Regions from separate parts of the Paeniglutamicibacter sulfureus genome, predicted to be linked through region 1. Evidence: riboswitches for the same ligand, from Rfam matches in the RefSeq annotation. Region 1 holds a riboswitch; each other region holds the start of a gene.
What was found. A riboswitch is a leader RNA that binds a small molecule or an ion and turns the genes downstream of it on or off. The one in region 1 is predicted to bind S-adenosylmethionine.

Region 2: linked by a shared signal. The riboswitch ahead of ABD687_RS13540 (flavin reductase family protein) and the one ahead of ABD687_RS15130 (O-acetylhomoserine aminocarboxypropyltransferase/cysteine synthase family protein) in region 1 are both predicted to bind S-adenosylmethionine.
Region 3: linked by a shared signal. The riboswitch ahead of ABD687_RS17535 (hypothetical protein) and the one ahead of ABD687_RS15130 (O-acetylhomoserine aminocarboxypropyltransferase/cysteine synthase family protein) in region 1 are both predicted to bind S-adenosylmethionine.

Annotation. Positions count from the first base shown of each region.
Region 1 covers NZ_BAAAWO010000001.1:3,307,146-3,315,137, reverse strand. Annotated here, with positions in the region: gene ABD687_RS15140 (ferredoxin reductase) at 1-961, shown strand, start outside; gene ABD687_RS15135 (histidine phosphatase family protein) at 1,099-1,650, opposite strand; SAM riboswitch class I at 1,782-1,877, shown strand; gene ABD687_RS15130 (O-acetylhomoserine aminocarboxypropyltransferase/cysteine synthase family protein) at 2,043-3,416, shown strand; gene ABD687_RS15125 (CoA-binding protein) at 3,416-3,916, shown strand; gene ABD687_RS15120 (hypothetical protein) at 4,061-4,447, opposite strand; gene ABD687_RS15115 (carbon-nitrogen hydrolase family protein) at 4,650-5,429, opposite strand; gene ABD687_RS15110 (adenylosuccinate synthase) at 5,674-6,963, opposite strand; gene ABD687_RS15105 (hypothetical protein) at 7,132-7,491, opposite strand; gene ABD687_RS15100 (TetR family transcriptional regulator) at 7,646-7,992, shown strand, end outside.
Region 2 covers NZ_BAAAWO010000001.1:2,960,567-2,968,558, reverse strand. Annotated here, with positions in the region: gene ABD687_RS13575 (M18 family aminopeptidase) at 1-892, shown strand, start outside; gene ABD687_RS13570 (acyltransferase family protein) at 967-3,102, shown strand; gene rpsF (30S ribosomal protein S6) at 3,274-3,579, shown strand; gene ABD687_RS13560 (single-stranded DNA-binding protein) at 3,624-4,217, shown strand; gene rpsR (30S ribosomal protein S18) at 4,280-4,519, shown strand; gene rplI (50S ribosomal protein L9) at 4,535-4,990, shown strand; gene ABD687_RS13545 (dihydrofolate reductase family protein) at 5,204-5,830, shown strand; SAM riboswitch class IV at 6,074-6,186, shown strand; gene ABD687_RS13540 (flavin reductase family protein) at 6,254-6,763, shown strand; gene ABD687_RS13535 (DUF1801 domain-containing protein) at 6,858-7,283, opposite strand; gene dnaB (replicative DNA helicase) at 7,799-7,992, shown strand, end outside.
Region 3 covers NZ_BAAAWO010000001.1:3,867,112-3,875,103, forward strand. Annotated here, with positions in the region: gene xdhB (xanthine dehydrogenase molybdopterin binding subunit) at 1-1,987, shown strand, start outside; gene xdhC (xanthine dehydrogenase accessory protein XdhC) at 1,984-2,790, shown strand; gene ABD687_RS17515 (pyridoxamine 5'-phosphate oxidase family protein) at 2,893-3,324, opposite strand; gene ABD687_RS17520 (App1 family protein phosphatidate phosphatase) at 3,453-4,532, shown strand; gene ABD687_RS17525 (acyl-CoA thioesterase) at 4,533-4,997, shown strand; gene ABD687_RS17530 (avidin-fold protein) at 5,136-5,504, shown strand; gene ABD687_RS17535 (hypothetical protein) at 5,601-6,035, opposite strand; SAM riboswitch class IV at 6,051-6,174, opposite strand; gene ABD687_RS17540 (histidine phosphatase family protein) at 6,221-6,826, shown strand; gene ABD687_RS17545 (APC family permease) at 6,903-7,992, opposite strand, start outside.

The sequences.
Region 1 (7,992 bases):
GGCGCGCTACCTCCTGCTGGCCGCGGGCTCCGGCATCACCCCGATCATGTCCATGCTGCGGACCATCCACTCGCTGCCCGGACAGGCCGACGTGGTGGTGCTCTATCACGGTGCCGCACCCGGAGGCTTCGCCTTCCACCAGGAACTGGGCTACATCGCCACCGTGGATTCGCGCGTCACCGTCCACTTCTCCCTGGGCGACCGCAGCGCGCCCGCGGACTGGGAAGGCCTCACCGGACGGCTGTCCACCGCGATGCTGGATGAGGTGGCGCCAGATGCCAACGGACGCCAGGTCTACGCCTGCGGCCCCGAGGGCTACCTGAACAACGTGTCCGAACTGCTTGCCGCGGTCGGCGTCGACGACACCTCCATCCACATGGAATTCTTCTCCGGAGACTGCGAGACGACCCTGGAATACCAGACAGAGGTTGCCCTGGCGGAGGAGATTGCCGAGGAAATCGCGGAGGAAATCTCCGATTCGGCGGAGGACTACTACGAAAGCCAGCCTTCCGCCCTAGGCATGTACGAACCGGCCTACGACGACGAGGGCCCGCTGGAGGCCACGGGACTGCCGCTCCAGGCGGCCGATCCCGACTTTGCCGAACCAGACCCCGTCGATTCCGAGGTTCCGGCCGCCGAGGCAGAAACAGCGGAACCCTCCGCCCCCGACGTTTCGGCATTCGACACCGTCGGCACCGGAAGCCTCACCCTGTCCTTCATGCGCACCGGCATCAACGTGCGCATCGACCCCGAGGAGAAGATCCTCGGCATTGCCCAGCGAGCCGGAGTCAGGATCGGCGCCAACTGCCAGGAAGGCATGTGCGGCTCCTGCAAGATCGTGAAGCTTTCCGGTGATGTTGAGATGAACCACCAAGGCGGGATCCGCGCACGGGAGATCGAGGCCGGCAAGTTCCTGCCGTGTTGCTCGACCGCGCGGACCGATCTGGTGATCGACGCCTAGCCGGCTGGTTCCAGGAGGTGACCTCGGAAGCATGGATGGCGGGCATGGAGGTCATCGGCCCTCGCGGCGCAAGGCCAGGGGGTCGCCAAGGACGTTCCAGCCATGCCAACGTGGTTCATGTTGGAGGGCGGAATTTCCTAGTGTGCGGCGGCGGACAGGTGCCGCTGCAGCAGGCTGATGTCCACTTCGACGATCTGGCCATTGCGCAGCGGTTTGGTTCGCACGCCGCCCTGCAGCTCATCAACAGTCAGTCGGATCAATGTCCCGTGGGCCACGGCAATGATGTTCTTGCCCTCGTAACGCAGCACCAGCTCACTGAGGGCGGAAATCCCGCGCTTCACCACGTCTTCCTCGGGCTCTGCCGAGTGCAGCAGCAGGTCGATCTCCTCGCGGGGCAGGTCGCGGACCACACGGCCTTCGGCATTGCCGTAGTGGCGTTCCTGGAGACCGCCCAATTTTTCGGTCAGCGTCAACCCCAGGTCATGCCCGATGAGTTCCGCCGTTTCCGCTGCGCGGCCAAGCGTCGATGAGACCAGTACATCCCAGTGGCGGGTTGCCAGTTCCCGGCCCGCGCCACGCGCCTGCTCACGTCCCAGCTCATTGAGCGGAATATCCGTCTGACCCTGAAGTCGACCTTCGGCATTCCATGCCGTTTCACCGTGACGGACCAAAACCAAGGTTGCACTCATGGCCACAAGCCTAACCGGGCAGGAACGCCGCCGGGATCCGGTGCAGATCCTTCGATTCCCATCCCCCCGGACGCAACCTAAGCACATATTCTTTGGCTACAGGCAATTTTCTTGCCACAATGGATCCCAGACCCCCATCCCGAGCGGCCGAGAGATCTGGCTCTACGACGCCGCAGCAACCTTCCACACTCCGGTGGACAAGGTGCTACCGCCAGAAACGATGGAGAACGCACCAGCGATCTTGGGTGTCGATGCGCCCGCAGGGAAACCCCTCCCCGAGGGCACTTCGGCGCCGCATTCATCCGGGAGAAGCACCACCCGCCCCACCACAGGCGAGGACAGTCCGCACCCAGGGCTGCCCCAGCCGTATACGCAAGGAGTCAGCCACCCTCATGGCCGAACACCAATTTGGATTCCGCACGCGCGCGCTGCACGCCGGCGGCACCCCTGACGCCGAGCACGGCTCGCGCGCAGTTCCGATCTACCAGACCACGTCGTTTGTCTTCAAGGATTCCGACGACGCCGCGAACCTCTTTGCGCTGCAAAAGTACGGCAACATCTACTCCCGCATCGGCAACCCGACGGTGGCGGCATTCGAGGAGCGCATCGCCTCCCTCGAAGGCGGCATCGGCGCGGTGGCCACCGGCTCGGGCATGGCAGCCGAATTCATCACCTTCGCCGCACTTGCAGGCGCCGGGGACCACATCGTGGCCTCCTCCAAGCTCTACGGCGGCACCATCACCCAGCTCGACGTGACGCTGCGTCGCTTCGGGGTGTCGACGACCTTCATCGACTCCACGGATCCGGCCGAGTTCGCCGCCGCCATCCAGGAAAACACCAAGGCGGTCTACACCGAGGTCGTGGCCAACCCTTCCGGCGACGTCGCCGACCTCAGGGGCCTGGCCGAGGTCGCCCACGCCGCGGGCCTCCCGCTGGTTGTCGATTCGACCCTCACCCCTCCGTACCTGTTGCGCCCGATCGAGCACGGTGCCGACATCGTCATCCACTCCGCCACCAAGTTCCTCGGCGGCCACGGCACCACCCTCGGCGGCATCGTCGTGGAGGCCGGCACCTTCAACTGGGGCAATGGCAAGTTCCCCGCGATGACCGAGCCCGTGGCCTCCTACGGCAACGTCTCCTGGTGGGACAACTTCGGCGAGTACGGCTTCCTGACCAAGTTGCGCAGCGAGCAGCTGCGCGACATCGGACCGGCACTGCCGGCCCAGTCCGCGTTCCAGCTGCTGCAGGGCGTCGAGACCTTGCCCCAGCGCATGGACTCGCACCTGGCCAATGCCAAGGCCGTGGCCGCATGGCTGGAGGCCGACCCGCGCATTTCCTACGTGAACTACGCAGGCCTGCCCTCCCACCCGCACTACGAGCGTGCCCAGGAGCTGTTGCCCCTGGGCGTCGGCTCCGTGTTCAGCTTCGGCGTCAAGGGCGGCCGCGCCGCCGGCAGTGCCTTCATCGAGGCATTGCAGTTGGCCAGCCACCTGGCCAACGTCGGGGACGTGCGCACCCTGGTGCTGCACCCGGCTTCCACCACCCACCAGCAGCTCTCCGCCGACCAGCTGGTTGCGGCAGGCGTTCCCGAGGACCTGATCCGCTTCTCGGTGGGACTGGAAGACATCGATGACATCCTCTGGGACCTGGACCAGGCCCTGACCGCCTCGCAGCTGGTGGCCGACGCCCCGGCCGAGGAAGCCTACGACGGGGCAGCCTGCTCCATCGACGCCGCCCGCGCGGCCGCCGTGACGGGAGCCAAGTAATGAGCAACGCCGTGGATACCCGCACCTGGGAAGGCCCGAACGCGGCCGAACGCCTCGAGATCCTGCGCAACACGAAGTCGATCGCGATCGTGGGCGCTTCCAACAAGCCCTCGCGCGCCAGCTACTTCGTGGCGACCTACCTGTTGTCCTCCTCCAAGTACAAGGTCTACTTCGTCAACCCGGTGCTCGATGAGATCCTGGGCCAGCCGGTCTACAAGTCGCTGGCCGACCTGCCGGAGACACCGGACCTGGTGGAGGTCTTCCGCAAGCACGACGACCTGCCCGGCGTCCTGGACGAGTCGATCGCCGTGGGGGCCAAGACCCTGTGGCTGCAACTGGGTTCCTGGCACGAGGAGGTCGCGGCCAAGGCCGAGGCCAACGGCCTGAATGTGGTGATGGACCGGTGCGTGAAGATCGAACACGCACGTTTCCACGGCGGGCTGCGCCTGGCCGGGTTCAACACCGGCGTCATCTCCTCCAAGCGCCAGTTGCTCGCCTAGCAAGACAGTCTGCCCCATGCGAAGGGTCCGTGCCCGAAACCCCATGGTTTCCGGCACGGACCCTTCCCATTGGAGGGAACCCGCGGGACGGCCCGAGCGATTCCCGTAGGCAACCCGCAATTCAGGGGCGGCCCATGGTTCTCGTTACCACCCGGTGTCGTCCTCGTCGTCGGCCTCGGAAACCCCGAGGTCCGGCTGCTGGTTTGAATCGAACTCCGCCCAGGCCTCGGCAAAGCCGAGGATGTCCTCGAGCGCTTCTTCCTCGTCGTCGTCCAACAGTTCCAGGGCCTCAGGGGTGTCGAGGATGATTCCGATCGCCGAGGCAGGGTGTTCCTCGAAGTAGTCGATCGGTGAGTAGTCGGCGTTGAAGGTCATGTCCTTGCTCTGCCCATACAGTTCAATGAAGGCCCGCACAGCCTTCGGCACACGAGCCAGGTCCAGGCCGGACAATGAGTCGTTGTAGGCCTGCGCCGTTGCCTCGGCCCATTCCTCGATGATGGCTTCATTCATTTGCGTGTCGGTGGTGCCCACTGCCCTATCCTGCCTAATTGGAGTTACATCGAGCACCAATAGTAGTGGGCGGAACCCGAAGCGTACATGCCCAGAACTGTGAAATTCGTTGGGTCGCGGCCGGCGCTTCGGCGGCCGGGTTCAGACTGCCCGCGGGAGACGCAAAGGGAGCCCGTGCGGGCGCCTGGACGGCACACGCACGGGCTCCCGGGCATTCCTTTTCCTACAGCCTGCGGTTGGCCAGCACCGGCAGGAACTCGCGCACCTCGTCGATGCGCCGGCGCGTGACATCGGTCGTCACCAAGCCCTCGGCATCGTCGCCCAGGTACTCGATCGGCACACCCATGGGATCCAGGATCGCCGAGTGGCCGATGGTGTGGCCCGAGCTGGTTCCGGCGGCCGCGACCCACACCGTGTTCTCGATCGCGCGTGCCCGCAACAGGGTTTCCCAGTGCTCGATCTTGTGCTCGCCCTTGAACCAGGCGGCGGCCACCAGCAACAGTTCGGCGCCCTCGTTGACCAGCCTCCGGGCGATTTCCGGGAAACGCAGGTCATAGCAGGTGAACACCCCGACCTTCATGCCGGCGATTTCGAAGACGGGGACCTCGGCAACATCTCCGGCCTTGATCGACTTCGATTCCTGGTAGGAGAATGCGTCGTAGAGGTGGATCTTGCGGTAGGTCCCCAGGATCGCGCCATCCTCTCCGAGCACCACCAGGGTGTTGTAGGGCCGTTCGTCGCCACTTTGCTCGTATCCCCCGGCCACAATGGCAATCTTGTGCTCGGCGGCCATGAAGGAAAGCTGCTGGACGAATTTGGTCCAGTTCCCTTCGAGGGCGTCATTCAACGGGCCCGTCACCTGGGAAACGGCGAGCATGGCCTCTTCGGGAAAGAGCACCAGGTCAGCGGCCTCGGCCTTCGCCTTGGCAACCAGTCGTTCCATGGTTTCCAAGTTGTCGGTGACCGACCCTGTGGGGGCAAATTGACCAACGCTGACCTTCATGGCGATTCCCTTCGTCGCTGAGTTCTTTCACCCAGCCTAACGACAATCGCCAACTCGGCGAGTCAGCTGCAGTGATTTTTGCCCCGACCCGAAGAATGTGACGGCAAAACGGTCGACAGGGGGACGGTTCGGCATCTCGAGACGGGTCAAGACGGCATCCGTGCCCCGGACACGGCAAGGGCGCGGTGCCGGGCCAGGTGAATGTCATTCATCCTGCCCCACACCGCGCCCGAGCGCGTCGCTGTCAGTCGTTGATCAAATCGTGGCGGACGATCGTCTGCTCGCGGTCCGGTCCCACGCCGATGGCGGAGAAACGGGTCCCGCTTATGGCTTCGAGCGCCAGCACGTAGTTGCGTGCATTCTCCGGCAGGTCATCGAGGGTGCGGGCACCGGTGATGTCCTCGGTCCAGCCGTCGAAGTATTCGAAGACGGGCTTGGCGTGGTGGAAGTCGGTCTGCGTCATCGGCATCTCGTCGTGGCGCACCCCGTCAACGTCGTAGGCCACGCACACCGGGATCTTCTCGATGTTGGTCAGCACGTCGAGCTTGGTGACGAAGTAGTCGGTGAAGCCGTTCACGCGCGAGGCGTGGCGGGCCAACACTGCGTCGTACCAGCCACAACGGCGCGGACGGCCGGTGTTCACGCCGAATTCCCCGCCGGTCTTCTGCAAGTATTCGCCCATGTCGTCAAAGAGCTCGGTCGGGAACGGCCCTGCACCCACGCGGGTGGTGTAGGCCTTGATGATGCCGATCGAGCGGCTGATACGGGTTGGGCCGATGCCCGAGCCGACCGAGGCGCCGCCGGCGGTCGGGTTCGAAGACGTCACGAACGGGTAGGTGCCGTGGTCCACGTCCAGGAAAGTGGCTTGGCCGCCTTCCATGAGCACGACCTTGCCGGCGTCCAGCGCATTGTTCAGCTCGAGCGTCGCATCGATGACCAGCGGGCGCAGGCGCTCGGCGTAGGAGAGGAAGTACTCGACGATTTCGTCGATCTCAACGCTGCGGCGGTTGTAGACCTTGACCAGCAGTTCGTTCTTCTGGCGCAGTGCGCCCTCGACCTTCTGGCGCAGGATGGATTCGTCAAAGACGTCCTGCACGCGGATGCCCAGGCGCCCGATCTTGTCCATGTAGGCCGGGCCAATGCCGCGCCCGGTGGTGCCGATGGCGCGCTTGCCCAGGAAGCGTTCGGTGACCTTGTCCATGGTCTGGTGGTACGGGGCGACCAGGTGCGCGTTGGCCGAGACGCGCAGCTTCGAGGTATCGGCACCGCGTGCCTCCAGTCCCTCGATCTCTTCGAAGAGCGCCTCGAGGTTGACCACACAGCCGTTGCCGATGATCGGGATGGCATTTGGCGAAAGAATACCGGCGGGAAGGAGCTTGAGCTCATACTTTTCACCGCCAACGACAACTGTATGACCTGCGTTGTTGCCGCCGTTTGGCTTTACAACGTAGTCAACCTGGCCACCTAAAAGGTCTGTGGCCTTGCCCTTGCCTTCGTCGCCCCACTGGGCGCCGACGATCACGATTGCTGGCATGGGATCCTCCCCCTTGCTCGATTCAGCGCGGCCGGCAAAAATGCCGGGTCCCGGCGGTGCCGGGCGCAGAAATGCCCCTCGCTCTTCGATTGGCCCAAGCAGGATCAGGAAGAACAGTAAGGGGCTCTTACGTCACGAGTTTACCCGATGCAGCATCAATGAGTGGATTTATGCTTCCTTGGGCTCGTCTTCTGCTTCAACCGCCGCCGCCAATGCGGCGCGTGCCAGTGTTTCCCAGTGCTCGATCGATGTTTCGGGAACGGACACCCAGTCGCGGAAGGGCCGCCCCTGACCCGAGGGGTCGAAGAGGCCGGCACCGGGATATTCCAGGGCCTTGCGCATGATTTCACTCGCGCGTCCCACCTTGAATCCCATGGTGTCCTCGATAAGGCAGGCGATGGCCTTTGATTCGTACTTCAAGGCGTCCTTGCCAAACATCTTTCCGGCAGCCACTCCCTCGCCAAGCAGGGCACGGGTGAGCCGCTGGAACTCTTTCATGGCCTCTGGTGTAGGAAATTGCATACTCATGCCCCCATCAAACCCCGCCTTTGCCCCTTGCGTCGAGGGATCGACCAAAAGTCTTTTGACGACTGCGCCTCCCGCCTGCAGCTGCTCCAGATGATGACGCGAAGAAATGCGCCCACATTCAGACTTGCTTGGAGTGCCGCCTAGACTGGGAGCCATGGCCCTGACGCGTGAACAACTCATTGATGCCGCCGTGGGCGTGCTCTCGGAGTTCGGCCTGGCCGACCTGTCCATGCGCCGGCTGGCACGGGAACTGGATGTTCAGGTCGGGGCGCTGTATTGGCATGTGAAGTCCAAGCAGGAACTGCTCGTGGATGTTGCCGCCAGGCTCCTGGACGCGGTGCCTCGCCCCGAATCCCCCACCCCTGCGTTGGCACCGATGGCCATCGCCGCGCTGCTGCGCCAGCTGCGCACCGCGCTGATCACGGTTCCGGACTCTGCGGAAGTCATGCAGCTTGCTCAATCCATGCGTCCCGAGTCCTTGGATCCGTTGGGCTGGATCTT
Region 2 (7,992 bases), 350 kb from region 1:
GGTGCTGCTTGACGGAACGGAGGCGCTGGCGCGCACCGCTCCGATGCTGCGCTTCCCGCAGCTGGCCATCCACCTGGACCGGACCGTGAACGACGGTCTCACCCTGGATAAACAACAGCACATGAACCCGGTGTGGGGGATCGGGAACCCGGCAGAGGCCGACGTGCTGGCGGTGCTGGCCGAATCGGCCGGCGTGGATGCGGCGGAAATCGGCGGCTATGACGTGGTGGTCGCCGATGCGCAGCGCGGCGAGGTCTTCGGGGGCTCCAACGAGTTCTTCGCTTCCGGGCGCCTGGACAACCTCTCCTCCGTGCACGCCTCGCTCACCGCCCTGGTGCACCACGCGGCAGCGGGCACCGGCGAGCACATCGCCGTGCTCGCCGCCTTCGACCACGAGGAGATCGGCTCGGCCTCGCGCTCCGGTGCGTCCGGCCCGTTTCTGCAGGATGTCCTCGAACGCATCGGGCACGGACTGGGCGCCGACACCCAGGACCGCAACCGCGCCTACTCCGACTCGGTCTGCCTCTCGGCCGATGCCGGGCACTCGGTGCACCCGAACTACCCGGGACGCCACGATCCGGCCAACCGCCCGCTGCTGGGGGCCGGTCCGCTGCTGAAGATCAACGCCAACCAGCGCTACGCCACCGACGCGGTGGGAGCCGCGCTCTTCGCCAGGTTGTGCGCGCAGGCAGATGTCCCGTACCAGGAATTCGTGTCCAACAACCAGATGCCGTGCGGGTCGACCATCGGCCCGCTGACCGCCACCAGGCTGGGCATCCGCACGGTGGATGTGGGGATCCCGTTGCTGTCGATGCACTCGGCGCGCGAGATGTGCGGCGTGGCCGATCCGCTGCGCCTGGCGAAAATCTCCGAGGCGTTCTTCGCAGCCTGAGAGTTCGCCGGGAAGCGCGCGGTTAACACCGGGTGGTTACCCGCTGTTAACCGGTCCGTGCTTTGCTCGCGGACATGATTGCCGAGCCGAAGCCACCACGCCGTTTCCTGCCCGAGGTCCAGTCGCTGCGCGCCGTGGCCGTGCTGCTGGTCGTGGCCTACCACCTCGAACCACGCCTGGTCCCGGGCGGTTTCATCGGCGTCGACGTGTTTTTCGCGATCTCCGGTTTCCTGATCACCGGGCACCTGCTGCGCGAGGTCCGCAAGACCGGCCGCATTGACCTGCCGGGCTTCTGGGCGGCCCGGGTCCGGCGGATCCTGCCCGCCGCGTTCGCGGTGATCCTCGCGGTGCTGGCTGCCACCATGGCCTTCCTGCCGGCCACGCAGTGGAAGACCGTGGGCACCGCGGCCCTTGCCTCGGCATTCTCGGTGGAGAACTGGGTGCTGGCCGCCGACGCCGTGGACTACCTTGCCGCCGATGCAGAGCCCACCGCGCTGCAACATTTCTGGTCCCTGGGGGTGGAGGAGCAGTTCTACCTCGTCTGGCCGTTGCTGGTGCTGCTGGCCGTATGGGTGGCCCGGTCCCTGCGTGGCATCGGGGCCCGGGAACGCGTCGGCCGCCGGGAAACCAGCGGCGGCCTTCCCCGCACCGCTCTCCTGCTGGTCTTCGGCATCGTCATCATCGCCTCGCTGGCCTACTCGATGGGGCTGGTGGGTTCGGGAAATCCTGCGGCCTACTTCATCACCCCCGCCCGCGTCTGGGAAATGGCCGCCGGTGGCCTGTTGGCGCTGCTGCTCGCCCCGCCCGAACCCGGGCTGGCGGCACGCGGCGCTCGATGGCTCGATGTCCCCGGCGTGCGGACGACGCTGGCCTGGGGCGGCTTTGCAGCCATCGCGGCGGCAGCCTTCGGTTTCGATGCCGGCACACCCTTCCCTGGGCTGTCGGCAGCGCTGCCGGTCGCCGGAACCCTGGCGGTGATCCTGGCCGGCCAGACCAGTGGAGTCCTGGCCCCGCAAAAACTCCTGGAACTGCCCGCGGTGCAATGGGTGGGCAACGTGTCCTACTCGCTGTACCTCTGGCACTGGCCTGCGCTCACCTTCTTCCTGTTCTTCGCCGAGGACGAGCCGGGACCCGCCCAGAGCATCGGGTTGCTGGTCCTTTCGCTGCTGCTTGCAGGTGCCAGCCACCGCTGGATCGAAACCCCGGTGCGGACCCTGGCCCCGCTCGCCGCCTCGAACTGGCGTGCACTGGGTGCCGGTGCGGCCGCCCTGGTCCTGGTCGCGGCACTCGCGGTGGCCCCCGGGACGCTGGCCGAGCGCGAGATCGCAGCACAGGAACGCGCTGTCGCCACCCTGCTGGCCGCCCCTCCGGCAGGGTTTGGCGCGGCGTCGGTCCCGGCCGGTGCCCCCGCCTACCTGGAGGGCCAAAAACAGATCGTCCCGGTCCCCGCCGACGCAGAGCACGACCTGCCCGACCTGGGAGAGTGCGTGCAAAAACCGAAGTCACCTATCACCGTCGAATGCGCCAAGGGCGCCAAGGACGGATCCCTGACCGTGGCCCTGGTGGGCGACTCGCATGCCACGCATTGGTACCGGGCGATGGAAGAGACCGCCAAGGAGCAGGGCTGGACACTGCTGACCTACCTGAAGAACTCCTGCCCGTTCAACGCCACCAAGCGCACCGCCGAGGCCGACGGCAGCATTTCCTGCCACCAGGCAAACGAGGACACGCTGGAGCGCATCCTGGAACGCGGGGACGTGGACGCGGTGTTGACCAGCCACTGGGCCGGGGCCACCTTCGAAAAGGGGGCCGCAGAGGGTTTCGCCGAGTATTGGGGCAAGCTCGAGGACGCCGGCATCCGGGTCTACCCGATCATCGACACCCCGCGACCCGGAACGAAGTCCTATGCACGGGACTGCGTGGCGCAGAACCCGGACGAACTTGCCACCTGCGGCGCCCCGGTGTCCGAGGCCTTTGAGGCCAATGACTACACGCTGGCCGCGGCCGGGTTGGAGCCACGTGCGGGGGTGCTGGATTTCTCCGACCAGTTCTGCGCTGACGGATTCTGCCCCGCCGTCATCGGGAACGTGTTGGTATACCGGGACAAGCACCATGTCTCTGACACCTATGTACGGACGCTGGCCCCGGTCTTCGGCGAACGGCTTGAGGCGTTGCTTCGCGCCGACGGGCTTATCGACCCCGAGCGGTGAGCCCGGGTGATGCACCGCACCCGGCGTAGTCGGGCGCGGCAGTGATTTTCCGCTAGAATGGTTGAGGCTGTTTCTGCCGCGCCCGGCAATCGGGTTGTGGCGACAGCAAATGCAAAGAACCTCCTGTTGCGGAAATGCCGTGACCGTTTAGCCCAAAGGAGGTGGGTTCACATGCGTGCTTATGAATTGATGGTGCTGATCGACCCCGAGGTCGACGAGCGAACCGTTGAACCAACCCTCGGTAAGTTCCTCGATGTTGTCCGTAACGATGGTGGAACCATCGAGAACGTTGACATCTGGGGCCGTCGCCGCCTGGCCTACGACATTCAGAAGAAGAATGAGGCCATTTACGCGGTAGTTAACTTCACCGCCACCCCCGCTACTTCCGCAGAGCTTGATCGCCAGCTGGGCCTCAATGAGACCATCATGCGCACCAAGATCACCCGCCCGGAAGAGGCAAAGGTCGTTGCAGAGTAATTCTGCTCTTCGATCTTCGTAGAACAACACTTTAGGAGGCTCCAATGGCAGGCGAGACAGTCATTACGGTTATTGGTAATTTGACCGCTGACCCGGAACTGCGTTTCACCCCGTCAGGATCGGCAGTGGCGAACTTCACCATTGCTTCGACCCCGCGAACCTTCGACCGCCAGACCAATGAATGGAAGGACGGCGACACGCTGTTCCTCCGTGCGTCGGTGTGGCGTGAGGCTGCCGAAAACGTCGCCGAGACGTTGACCAAGGGCATGCGCGTCATCGCCCAGGGCCGCCTCAAGTCGCGTTCCTACGAAACAAAGGAAGGCGAAAAGCGTAACGTCACCGAGCTTGAGGTCGATGAAATCGGCCCGTCGCTGCGTTACGCTTCCGCAAAGGTCACCCGCACCCAGCGCTCCGGCGCCGGCGGTGGTGGTGGCTTTGGTGGCCAACAGAACGCAGGCGCAAATGCCGGCGGCTTCAGCGGTGGCAACCAAGGCGGCGGCGGTGGATTCGGTGGCGGCAACGCTGGCGGAAACTCCGGCGGCGGCTGGAATGCACCGGCGAACGATCCATGGGGTGCTCCTGCCGGAGGAAACAACGGCGGATGGGGCAACCCGGGTTCCGACGAACCACCCTTCTAAACAAAATTATTCACCATCCCGCAGAAAATTCTGCGGGCTCCACCTGATAAAGGAGCTCCACGATGGCTAAGGCTGAACTCCGTAAGCCCAAACCAAAGTCCAACCCCTTGAAGGCCGCTGACATCACTGTCATCGACTACAAGGACGTAGCATTGCTGCGCAAGTTCATTTCCGATCGCGGAAAGATCCGCGCCCGTCGCGTTACCGGTGTTTCCGTACAGGAACAGCGCAAGATCGCACAGGCCATCAAGAACGCGCGTGAAGTAGCCTTGCTGCCTTACTCCGGCGCTGGCCGCGGCTAAGGAAGGTATACCAACATGGCAAAGCTCATTCTGACCCACGAAGTTACCGGCCTCGGTGCCGCAGGCGACATCGTTGAGGTGAAGGACGGTTACGCACGTAACTACCTTCTCCCGCGCGCCTTTGGCATCACCTGGACCAAGGGCGGTGAGAAGCAGGTTGAGTCGATCAAGGCCGCCCGTGCTGCTCGCGCCGTTGCTTCCCTGGAAGACGCCAAGGCACTTGCCGCTTCGCTTTCCGCCAAGCCGGTCAAGCTGACCGTCAAGGCCGGCGCTACCGGTCGCCTCTTCGGCACCGTGAAGACCGACGACATCGCCAAGGCTGTTGCAGCCGCCGGCGTTGGCGCGATCGACAAGCGCAACATCGAGATCAACGACCACATCAAGTCGACGGGTAACTACACCGCGACCGTGCGTCTGCACACCGATGTCTCCGCAACCGTTTCACTGCAGGTTGTTGCCGCAAAGAAGTAATTCCTTGTGCACCCGCCGTCTTGTGTGACGGCAAACCACTGTGGACCCCGCCCTCGGCGGGGTCCATAGTGGTTTAAGGCCTCCTCTGGTGCATCGGGTCTGGCGCCGGGCGTTCCCGTCGAGTAGCTTGGCCAAATGGGGCAGTGCCCTCCTGGATGGACTGCCACGTCGAATCCCGGGAAAGGGCAGCCAAACAAGCGAGAAGGCGCGGTCATGAAGCTGGTATTAACGGAGTTTGTGAGTCTCGACGGGGTGTCGCAAGGCCCCGGGTCTCCCGAGGAAGACACCACCGACGGATTCACCCAGGGCGGATGGTTCGTCCCGCACATGGACGAGGCCTTCATCGAACAGGCCGCGCAATGGCTCGGCGAAGCGGACGGGCTGCTGCTTGGCCGCCGCACCTATGAGGCATTTGCCAGGGACTGGCCGCAAATCACCGACCCGGACGACCCCTTCACGGTGCTCATGAACTCCCTGCCCAAGTACGTGGCCTCGCAAACGCTTGGCGAGGGAACCTGGGATCCAACCACCATCCTCTCCGGTGACGTGGCGACCCGGGTTGCCGACCTCAAGGCGCGCCCCGGCAAGGAGCTGCAGATCCACGGGAGCGCCAGGCTTGCCGCTTCATTGCTCGCCGAGGGGCTGATTGACGAGCTGCGACTGGTGGTGGCGCCGGTGGTCCTTGGCCATGGAAGGCGACTCTTCCCGGAGGGAGGCGCACCCACAGGACTTCGGCTCTCCAGCACCACGAGCACCCCGGGCGGGCTTGCCATCCTGGTCTACGAGCGCATCGGCGATGCGTCCTATGCGACTTATACGGGAGTTTCGGACCTCTCGTAGGTGGAAGAGGTGCCGGCCACCGCGTTTGTGGCACGTATGCCAACCATAATTCCGGGCCATGTCATCGTCTTCTTCGGCCCCAGAGCTGTCGTCCACGCGTTCGGGAACGAATGCGGGCGTCTCGGGCAACTGTGGCACCATCGAGGCAAATGATCGCACAATCTTCGATTCTTACTCTTCGTGACTTCGTATGTCGAAACAAACTTTGACGAGACGTAATTATTTCTTCTAACGTTGGTGAAGAATCAAGAGTGTCAACGTAAGGCCCTGGCCCGTTGGCCGGCAACCCTCTCACGGTAGTGGGGTGCTCCAGGTGATGATTCGGCCTACCGGAACCCCGGAGGCAAGTACCGCACACCTCGTTGGTTGGCGCGTGTGTAGCACGCACCGCGATGGTGGGCCGAAGCCGAAGGATTGAGCACCATGACACTCACCTCTGACCTCACCCCCGACACCCTGCGCAACGTCTTTGCCCAGCATCCATCCGGCATTGCCGCACTCTGCGCCATCGTTGACGGGCAACCGCAGGGAATCATTGCCTCGTCCTTTACGGTTGGCGTCTCCATGGATCCGCCGCTGGTGATGTTTGCTGTCCAGAACACCTCGAAGACCTGGCCGTTGGTGCGCACCAACGGGCGGATCGGGGTTTCAGTGCTCAGCGAAAAGAACGAGGGCGTGTGCCGGCAGATCGCTTCAAAGTCGGGGGACAGGTTCGCCGGGCTTCGTCTTGATTCGACCGATGAGGGTGCGCTGTTCCTGCATGACGCCACCCTGTGGCTCGATTGCTCCGTCGAGCAAGAGGTTCCTGCAGGCGACCACCATGTGGTGCTGCTGCGCGTGCACGGCCACCAGACGCACGACAACGCCCACTCACCGCTGGTGTTCCACGGTTCGGCATTCCGTCGCCTGGATGCCGAACAGCTGGTCTCCTAGGGAACCTGAAATGCGAGGGCTCAGCCTCCGTGGTACCGAATCCATGATTCGATGCCACGGGGACTGAGCCCTTTGCCTTTGCCAACACGTTTTCCTAAGACGAGTGGTGCACCACGCCAGTCATGTACCGGTAGCCGTCACGGGCAAGCCGGGCGAGTACGTCCAGGTCGACGTCGGCAAGCTTGTTCACATAGAGGCACGATGCCCCGCGTTTGCACTTGCCCAATTTCTCCAATAGGGGGCCGGCGGTCGGTGCAATGGTCAGCCCGTAGAGGGCAAGGTTCGCCGCCCTCGGGGAGAAGCCGATGGCACTGGCATCCCCTTCGCGCCCCGATTCGTACTTGTAGTGGTAGCTGCCGAACCCAACGATTGTCGGGCCCCACATAACCGCGGGCTCTCCGCTGACCTCTTCCATCATCCGGAGCAAGACCTCGGCATCCGCGCGCCTAGTCGGGTGTGACACTGCCGATATGAATTGAGCCGGGTCAACGGCTGTCGGTGCGGTCTTGTTGGCGCTCATGCGGCCCAGTATGTCAGTCGTTGGTGATCTCCATCAATCCCCGATATCCCCAGATCCGCGGGAAGTTCCGGCGTGTCTGTGGATAGCTTGTGGGTAACTATGAAATGGTGGCCAATCCAAGCCCGGAATCCCGGGGTTTTTGTGTGTATAACCGACTTTTCCGCGTGTAGAGGATGTGGATAAATACTTTGTATCCACAGGGGTTGATCTACATAATGCCTAGTCAAAGTCTTATTGTGGAGAGGAAATTGGTGTAATCCACAATGTTCTCCCCAGACTGTGCACACAACACGCCGCAAGGTTCACAGGTTATCCACACGGCCTGTGGATAACCGTGTTGGGTTTGTGGGAAAACAGGTCTATGGTGACAGTGTTCCCCACCTATTTCCACAGGTTCGCGGTGCCCTACGGCACGTGTGAGTTTGAACCTAACGAATCGTCCGTGCTCCTTGAGACACTGAATAGGTAATGATGCGGAAAACTTGGGAACCCGCGCAGCTTGAAGGGAAAAACCCGTGTCGCTAGCCAGCACCGAAACCAGCTCCGATTCACATGGATCGGACTATGGACGCACCCCGCCGCAGGACCTCGTAGCCGAGCAAAGCGTACTGGGCGGCATGATGCTGTCCAAGGATGCCATCGCGGACTGCGTGGAGGTGCTGCGGGGACTGGACTTCTATCGCCCGGCGCACGAGGCCATCTACGAGGC
Region 3 (7,992 bases), 560 kb from region 1:
CGCCGTTGAAGTGGACTACGAACCGCTCGACTCGTTGATCACCCTGCAGGATGCGATCGCCGCGCAAAGCTTCCACGGAATCCAGCCCGTGATCGACAAGGGCGACAGCCAAGCCGCCATCAGGGACGCCGCGCAGGTGTTTGAGGGGGAGTTCGAGTTCTCCGGCCAGGAACACTTCTACCTGGAGACCCAGAACTCGCTGGCCATGGTGGACGAAATCGGCCAGGTGATGATCCATTCATCCACCCAGCACCCCACCGAAACCCAGGACATCGTCTCCCACATACTGGGGATCCCCGCGCACCGGGTCACCGTCCAAGTGCTGCGCATGGGAGGCGCCTTCGGCGGCAAGGAAATGCAGTCGCATGGCTATGCCGCGGTGGCAGCCCTTGGGGCCTTGCTCACCGGGCGGCCGGTACGGGTGCGGCTGGACCGCACGGTGGATATCACCATGACCGGCAAACGCCACGGCTTTCATGCCAGCTGGAAAATCGGTTTTGACGACGAAGGAAAGATCGTGGGCCTGGATGCGACGCTGACCGCTGATGGAGGGTGGAGCCTGGACCTGTCCGAGCCGGTGCTGACCCGGGCGCTGTGCCATATTGACAATGCCTACTGGATACCAAATATCCGGGTTCACGGCCGGGTCGCCAAATGCCACAAGACCTCGCAAACGGCTTTCCGCGGTTTCGGGGGGCCACAGGGCATGCTGGTCATGGAGGACATCCTGGGCCGGGTGGCCCCGCAACTGGGGATGAGTGCCAGGGAACTGCGTCGTCGAAACTTCTACGTACAGGGGCAGGACACCCCGTACTACCAACCGGTGCGACACCCCGAACGGATGGAGGCCGCCTGGCAGCAGCTGCTGGACGGTGCGGAGATTGAACGTCGCGAAGCCGAGATTGCCCGATTCAACGGGAGCCATGAGCATGCAAAGCGGGCCTTGGCCCTGACACCGGTGAAATTCGGGATCTCTTTTAACCTCACCGCGTTCAACCAGGCCGGCGCCCTGGTGCTGGTTTACAAGGACGGATCGGTGCTGGTGAACCACGGTGGCACTGAAATGGGGCAGGGGCTGCACACCAAGATCCTGCAGGTGGCAGCCACCACCCTCGGAGTCCCCCTCGATAGCGTGCGGATCGCACCGACTCGTACCGACAAGGTTCCGAACACCTCGGCTACGGCGGCCAGCTCGGGCAGCGACCTGAACGGCGGGGCCGTGAAGGATGCGTGCGAGCAGATCCGTGAACGGCTCGCCGAGGTAGCGGCCGTAAAGCTGGGTGTTCCCGCCCACGAGATCAGGTTTATCCGCGGTACGGTCTCCAGCCTCAGTGGACGCGAATCCATCGGCTGGAATGAACTGGTTCATGCCGCTTACTTCCAGCGGGTCCAGCTTTCGGCAGCAGGTTTTTACCGGACCGAAGGGCTGCACTGGGACTTGGACATCATGAAGGGGGAACCGTTCAAGTACTTCGCCTATGGGGCGGCGGCCAGTGAAGTGGAGGTCAGCCGTTTCGACGGTTCGTACACCTTGCGCCGGGTGGATGTGGTGCACGACGTGGGGGATTCGCTCTCCCCGCTGATTGACCTGGGACAAATCGAAGGCGGATTCGTGCAGGGGACGGGGTGGCTGACCCTGGAGGACCTGCGTTGGGACACCAGCGACCGGCCCACCAGGGGACGGCTGGCGACTCAGAGCGCCAGCACCTACAAGATCCCGAGCCTGTCGGAAATGCCCGAGGTCTTCAATGTCTCGCTCCTGGACAAAGCCCATGAAGAGGGTGCGGTCTATGGTTCCAAGGCCGTGGGTGAGCCCCCACTGATGTTGTCACTTTCGGTGCGCGAGGCCCTGCGCCAAGCCATTGCCGGTTTTGCCGAGCCCGGAACCAGTGTGTGCCTGGCTTCGCCGGCCACGCCCGAAGCGGTGTTTTGGGCGGTTCAGGCGGCCCGCGAGCACAGTGCATTGATCAGCGGGCGATCATCATGACCTGGATTGATGCGGTGATGCGGCTGCGGTCCCAGCGGGTCCCGGCGGTTTTGATCACCGTGGTTGGTGTGCGCGGGCATGCACCGCGCGAGGCCGGAACCAAGATGGTTGCCACCATTGACGAGCTTTTTGAAACCATAGGTGGCGGCAACCTGGAGATGACCGCGGTGACACGGGCCCGGCAAATGCTCACCGAGTCGCTGCACGTGCCCGAAACAATGACCTTGCGGCTGAATGACAAGGCTCCGGCGACCTACGGTCGACAATGCTGTGGAGGAGAAGTGACGATCTTGCTTGAACCGATGGCCGTACCCCCGACGGTGGCGATCTTTGGCGCTGGCAATGTGGGTCTTGAACTTGCCCGCATTCTTTCTCGGCAGGACATTGAACTGTATTTGAGCGATTCCCGCGAGGAAAACCTACAGGGGCTGAACGCACTTGAACCGGCAGTGGCGCGGATTCATCCGAAACTGGCCGTCATTGGCGAAGAAGTGCTCAGTCGGTTGCCTGGTGGAACACACGTGCTGATCATGACCCATGACCACGCCGAGGATTTCCACCTATGCGATGCTGCGTTGCGGCATCCGAATCTTGGCTCGATCGGCCTGATCGGGTCCAACGCCAAATGGCAGCGATTCCGCAAGAATCTTGCGCAAAGCGGACATGAGGAAGCTGTGATTGGGAGGATCGACTGCCCCATCGGAGATCCTGAGGTCGTGGGTAAGGATCCGGCCACCATTGCGGTGAGCGTAGCAGCCGACCTTCTCAAACGCATGATTAAGGTCAACGCCGTCAAGGTCTGATCACCAGCCGTCCGTCCCCGCGGGTGTGGGGCCGCAAACGGCGATATCCAATTAATTCCCATTGAACCGCCGACAACGCCGAAAATAACGCGACTGCAGTACCTAGTCTGCCTCGGGCTGTGCCCCAAGGACGAAGTGGCGCCCCGAGATGCCGGTGACCTCGATCTTCACCCATGATTCCTTTTGAGTGGGGATCCAAGGGGATACCCCGGAGCTGCGGGCCACTTCGATTTCCTTGCTGGTTTGCAAGTGGTGTGCCTGGCCGTGCACGACCACCGACCACGCTTCGTCGGAGAGGATGCCGTCGGCTTCGAACGCGACCGCATCGTGTACCGTGAGGGCCGCAAGTTTTTCGCCCGGCCCGGTGCGGAGATAGATGGTCTTGTCCAACAGACCGAAGTTCACCGGGAAGATATCGATGGTGTTGCCCACGGCGGTTGCCAGCCGGCCGTGGCTGGTCCTTCCGAGTAGGCCCCAAGACTCCTCATCTGTCAGCGTTAGCACGGGCTGGTCTGCATCATGGTTGAACATCATGCCCCCACACTTCTATGAAGTATGAATAAATACCAGTGTGTCGAGGATTGCCGCCTTATTTCATGCCATGGCGGCGCGTCATCCTTTCGATCCACCGCATGCCACCAGCTCATGAAAGACTGGGGATCATGGTCAAGGAAACAGGATCAGAACGCGCCCGGCACATCGCAGCACGCTTCGAGGATCGCCTTTACGAGCTTCGCGCAGAGAGCGCCCGCGAACGCGGGCTGATCCCTACGGTGCTGCCCTACACTGGATACGGCTTGTCGGATCCGGAGAACGGCTGGGTGCGCATCTTCGCCCGGGTGCTGCTGGCCAAGCCCGGCGCCTTCGAAGACGGGCGCCACCTCGCGAAGGTCATCACGGACGGCGTGCGGGGCTGGCGTAACTTCATGTCACCGATCCTGCCCCACGGCGAGATCGAGGCCCACATCAACGGCGAACGCTTCAAGGTGCAGGCAGACCGCGGGGGAGTGGTCGATGTCCGCGTGGCCGCCTCGCTGGAACCCGGCTGGAACGAGATCAGCCTGCACGTCGAGGGTGGGCCCACCGTCACCGCGCCGATTGTGGTCGTTGACGGGAAGCAGGAGTTCGGGGTGCTCTCGGACGTGGACGACACCGTGGTGGTCACCGCGCTGCCGCGCCCGCTGCTGGCGGCGTGGAACTCGTTCGTGCTCTCCGAGCACGCCCGCCTGGCCACACCGGGGATGCCGGTGATGATGGAGCGGCTGATGCGAGACAAGCCCGGAGCCCCCACCTTCTATCTCTCCACCGGTGCCTGGAACGTCGCCCAGACCCTCACCCGATTCCTCTCACGCAACCTCTACCCGCAGGGCCCGTTGTTGCTGACCGACTGGGGAGCCACCGAGCGCGGCTGGTTCCGTTCGGGCATGCAGCACAAGGCCGACCAGTTGCGCCGCCTCGCCGCCGAATTCCCGAACATGAAGTGGCTGCTGATCGGCGACGACGGCCAACACGACCCCTATCTCTACGCCGAATTCGCCCGCCGCTATCCCCGCCATGTCGAGGCCATCGTCATTCGCCAGCTGACCCCCTCCGAGGCGGTGCTGGCCGGTGGGCGCAGCCAGGGGATCCTGAATTCCACCCCCGGAGTGCCCTGGGTCTACGAGCCAGACGGGTCGCGCATCGCCGAGAAGCTGGAGGGCCTGGGCATCATCAGCCCCGACGATCCGGCAAGGATCGACTGAATGTCCGGACACAAGATCCGCGTCGAGGTCCCCATGCGCTGGGGAGACATGGATGCCTACGGACACATCAACAACGTAAACCTGGTCCGCATGATGGAAGAGGCGCGCATCGCCGGCTTCGGGGTGCCCGGCGGCACCGGAAAGCCCGGCATCATGCCGCAGGTCGACCTGTTCTCCACGGTCCCGGAAAACACGCAGATCCTGGTCGTCGAGCACCGCGTGCGCTACCTCAAACCGTTGGACTACCGCAACGTCCCGGCGCACGTGGATTTGTGGATCAGCACCATCAAGGCCGCGAGTTTCGACATCAGCTACGAGTTCCACGATCCGGTGGACGGCGGGGTGTGCGTTCGTGCTGCAACCACCCTGGCATTCTTCTCCGTTGACGAGCAGCGATTGCTTCGACTTAGCCCGGGGAACAAGGAAGCGCTGGCGCAGTACGCGGCCGACCCGATTTTCCGCTAATGCTTTCTCTTTCCGGACGCAATGGACAATCGTTGCCGTGCAAGGCCTAATGCCCAGCCCCGCCTAGGAACACGTCGAACCGTCACATTGAGACAAGCCTTGGACTCTCCCGTGCAATGCGTTGCTATTGTTCGGAGCATGAGCACCGAAACTGCACCTCAGGCAGACACCGTGTCCTTGGACGGCCGAGTATTCTGCGGCGTTGAGAATTCTGCAACAGGAGAAGTAGGGCAATCCACCACATTTACCTACCACCAAGATCACGAAGTGGTTTGGGCAGAGTACTCCGGTGGTGCAGTCGTCCGAGGCTATCTCGTCGGCACTCGCAATGCGGATAAATTGAACTTTCGCTACGTTCACCTTGGCGCTAACAAGGAAACCTCAACCGGAGTTTGTGAATCGGTCATCGAGGTCCTTGACGACGGTCGGGTACGTTTCCATGAATCGTGGGCATGGGAATCCCGACCGGAAACGGGAAACAGCATTGTCGAAGAGCTGAAGCAATAGCCCGTTCTAAACCACCGAAAAAGGGGTGGCCCGCCAAGCACCGGTGGACTGCGACCGCCAACTTTGGGTCCACGGCCGTCTCAGCCGCCCGGAATCCTAGGAAAGTTGCAGGTTGCCCGTCAGGGACTCGAAGTCGCGGGCCAATTCCTCATCGCGCTCGAAGGTACATGCAGAGAGCGGTTCGGTGCTGAAGGAAAAGTAGCGCAGCCCGGCACTGTGGCGCGGATCGGCGGGAAGCGCAATCGCGTTGCTGTGGAAATTCACCCGCCCAAGTGAAATCCCCGGAGCCGGCTGCGGCGCAATGCGCAGCAGCTGCACAATGACCGGCAGGTCGTGGGCGAACACCTGGTGGTGGGTGCCTCCGGCAAAGACATGCAGTGTCAGGCCCTGGGTCAGGGACATCGCGACCTCGATGTCAGCGGGCGCCCAAAGCGTGGGGCGGGCCATGAGGCTCCTGATCGCCCGGGGATTGGTGCGGTGTCCGGAGTGGAACGAGGTACAGGTGTCGATGGAACGTGACTCATTGCGCAAGGTGGTGGCGCCTTTCGTGTGCTCTTGTCCCCAAGGCAGCGGCTGCTGCCAGGACCGCTTCGTCATCCGAACCACCCTTGAAGCATGGGGTTGGTGTCGCGCCGGGTCGGAGCCCAAAGCTGACGCGTATCTCGTGAAGCTAATTTCATCCTACCAAACGCCCGGTGACGTTTTAGAGTGAGTGAATGAGACTCATCTTGATCCGCCACGGGCAGACAGCCTCCAATGTGGCCCAGGCCCTGGACACCGCGGCCCCCGGCGCGCCGCTGGACGAGACCGGCCTGGCCCAGGCACGGGAACTCGTCCGGAGGCTCGGTGCCGAGGATGTGGACGCGGTCTTCTCCTCGCCGTTGCTGCGCGCCAAGATGACCGCAACGCCCTTGGCCGATTCCCGCGGACTTGTCCTTGCCGAGCACGTGGGGCTGAGCGAAATCTCCGCCGGTGACCTGGAGATGCGCAACGACCCCGAGGCCCAACTTGCCTACCGCGACGTGTTTTTCCGGTGGCTTTCCGGCGACCTTGCCGCCAAGGTTGCTGGCGGCGAGGATGCGCACACGGCACTGGATCGATTCAACTCGGTCATCGAACAGGCGCGCGCAGCTGGGACCGGAAAGCTGGTCGTGGTCAGCCATGCCGCAATGCTGGTGACATGGCTTGCCTCCCGAAGCACCAACTTCGACCCCGGCCTGCTGAGCCCGCTGCCACTGGCCAACACCGGAGTGGTGACGCTGGATGCGGTAGCAAGATCGCGGTGGACCATGCGCAGTTGGCAGGACCGGCGTCTGGACTAGAAAGTCCCGTTCTGCAACCGGCGATGCCGCCCGCACGGCGCCGAAACGTCGTGGGGGCGGCAATTCAGGATCGGCGTCAGTCCTCGAAGGAAAGCTTCGGCGGGGTGGTGCGGAAGCCCTTGGTGCGGATGGCCAAAAAGCCGATTCCCGCGGCGAACCACATCAGTCCCACCACAAGACTGACGCCGGAGAGCGAGGTCCACAACCAAATGGTCAGCGCGAATCCCACCAGGGGCATGAGCAGGTAGAGCAACACCGAACGGGCACCGCGCGCCTTAGCATCCATGAAGAAGGTCTTGATGACCGAAAGGTTCACCATGGAGAACGCAACCAGGGCCCCGAAGCTGACCACCGAGGCCGCAGTCTCCAAGCTGACGAAGAGGTAGGTCAGCGACACCGCGGAGACCACGAGGGTGGCATAGACGGGGGTGGAAAAACGGCGATTGAGCATGCCCATGCGGCGCGGCAGCAATCCGTCACGACCCATGGAGTACAGGATTCGGGTCACGCTGGCCTGCGAGGCCATGGCCGAACCAAATGACCCCACAACGTAGACCGCCACAAAGATCGCGGTGAGCACCGAACCGCCGACCCCTGCCATGAGCTCGACGCCCGCGGCATCCGGATCGGTGAAGGTGGTGTGGTCCGGGTGGATCAATGCCCCGGCCCAGCCAACGACGATGAAGATCAGGCCGCCGGCCAAGGTGGTGAGCACGATCGCGGCGGGAATCGTCTTGCCGGGATTCCTCGCATCCTCCGACAAGGTCGAAATAGCATCGAATCCCAGGAACGAGAGCGAGAGGATGGCAGCGCCGGAGAAGATCGGGCCCAGGCCGTCGGCGCCAAAGGAGAACGGTGCCAACAGGCTTGGGGCATCGGCGTTGATGACCTGGTTGAGCACCAGCGCCACGAAGATGCCGATCATGAGCACCGAGGAGGCGACCACCGTGGCGCTGAGCCGGCCGATGAACTTGATGCCGATGATGTTCAGGCCCAGCACCAGCACGAGGGACACCAGCGAGAACGCCCAGGCGGGGACCGCAGGGAACTGCGTGTTGAGATAGATGCCGATGAGCAGAAAATTGATCATCGGGATGAACAAGTAGTCGAGCATCAGCGTCCAGCCCGTGGCAAAACCGACAGTTCCGCCGAAGGCCTGCTGGGTG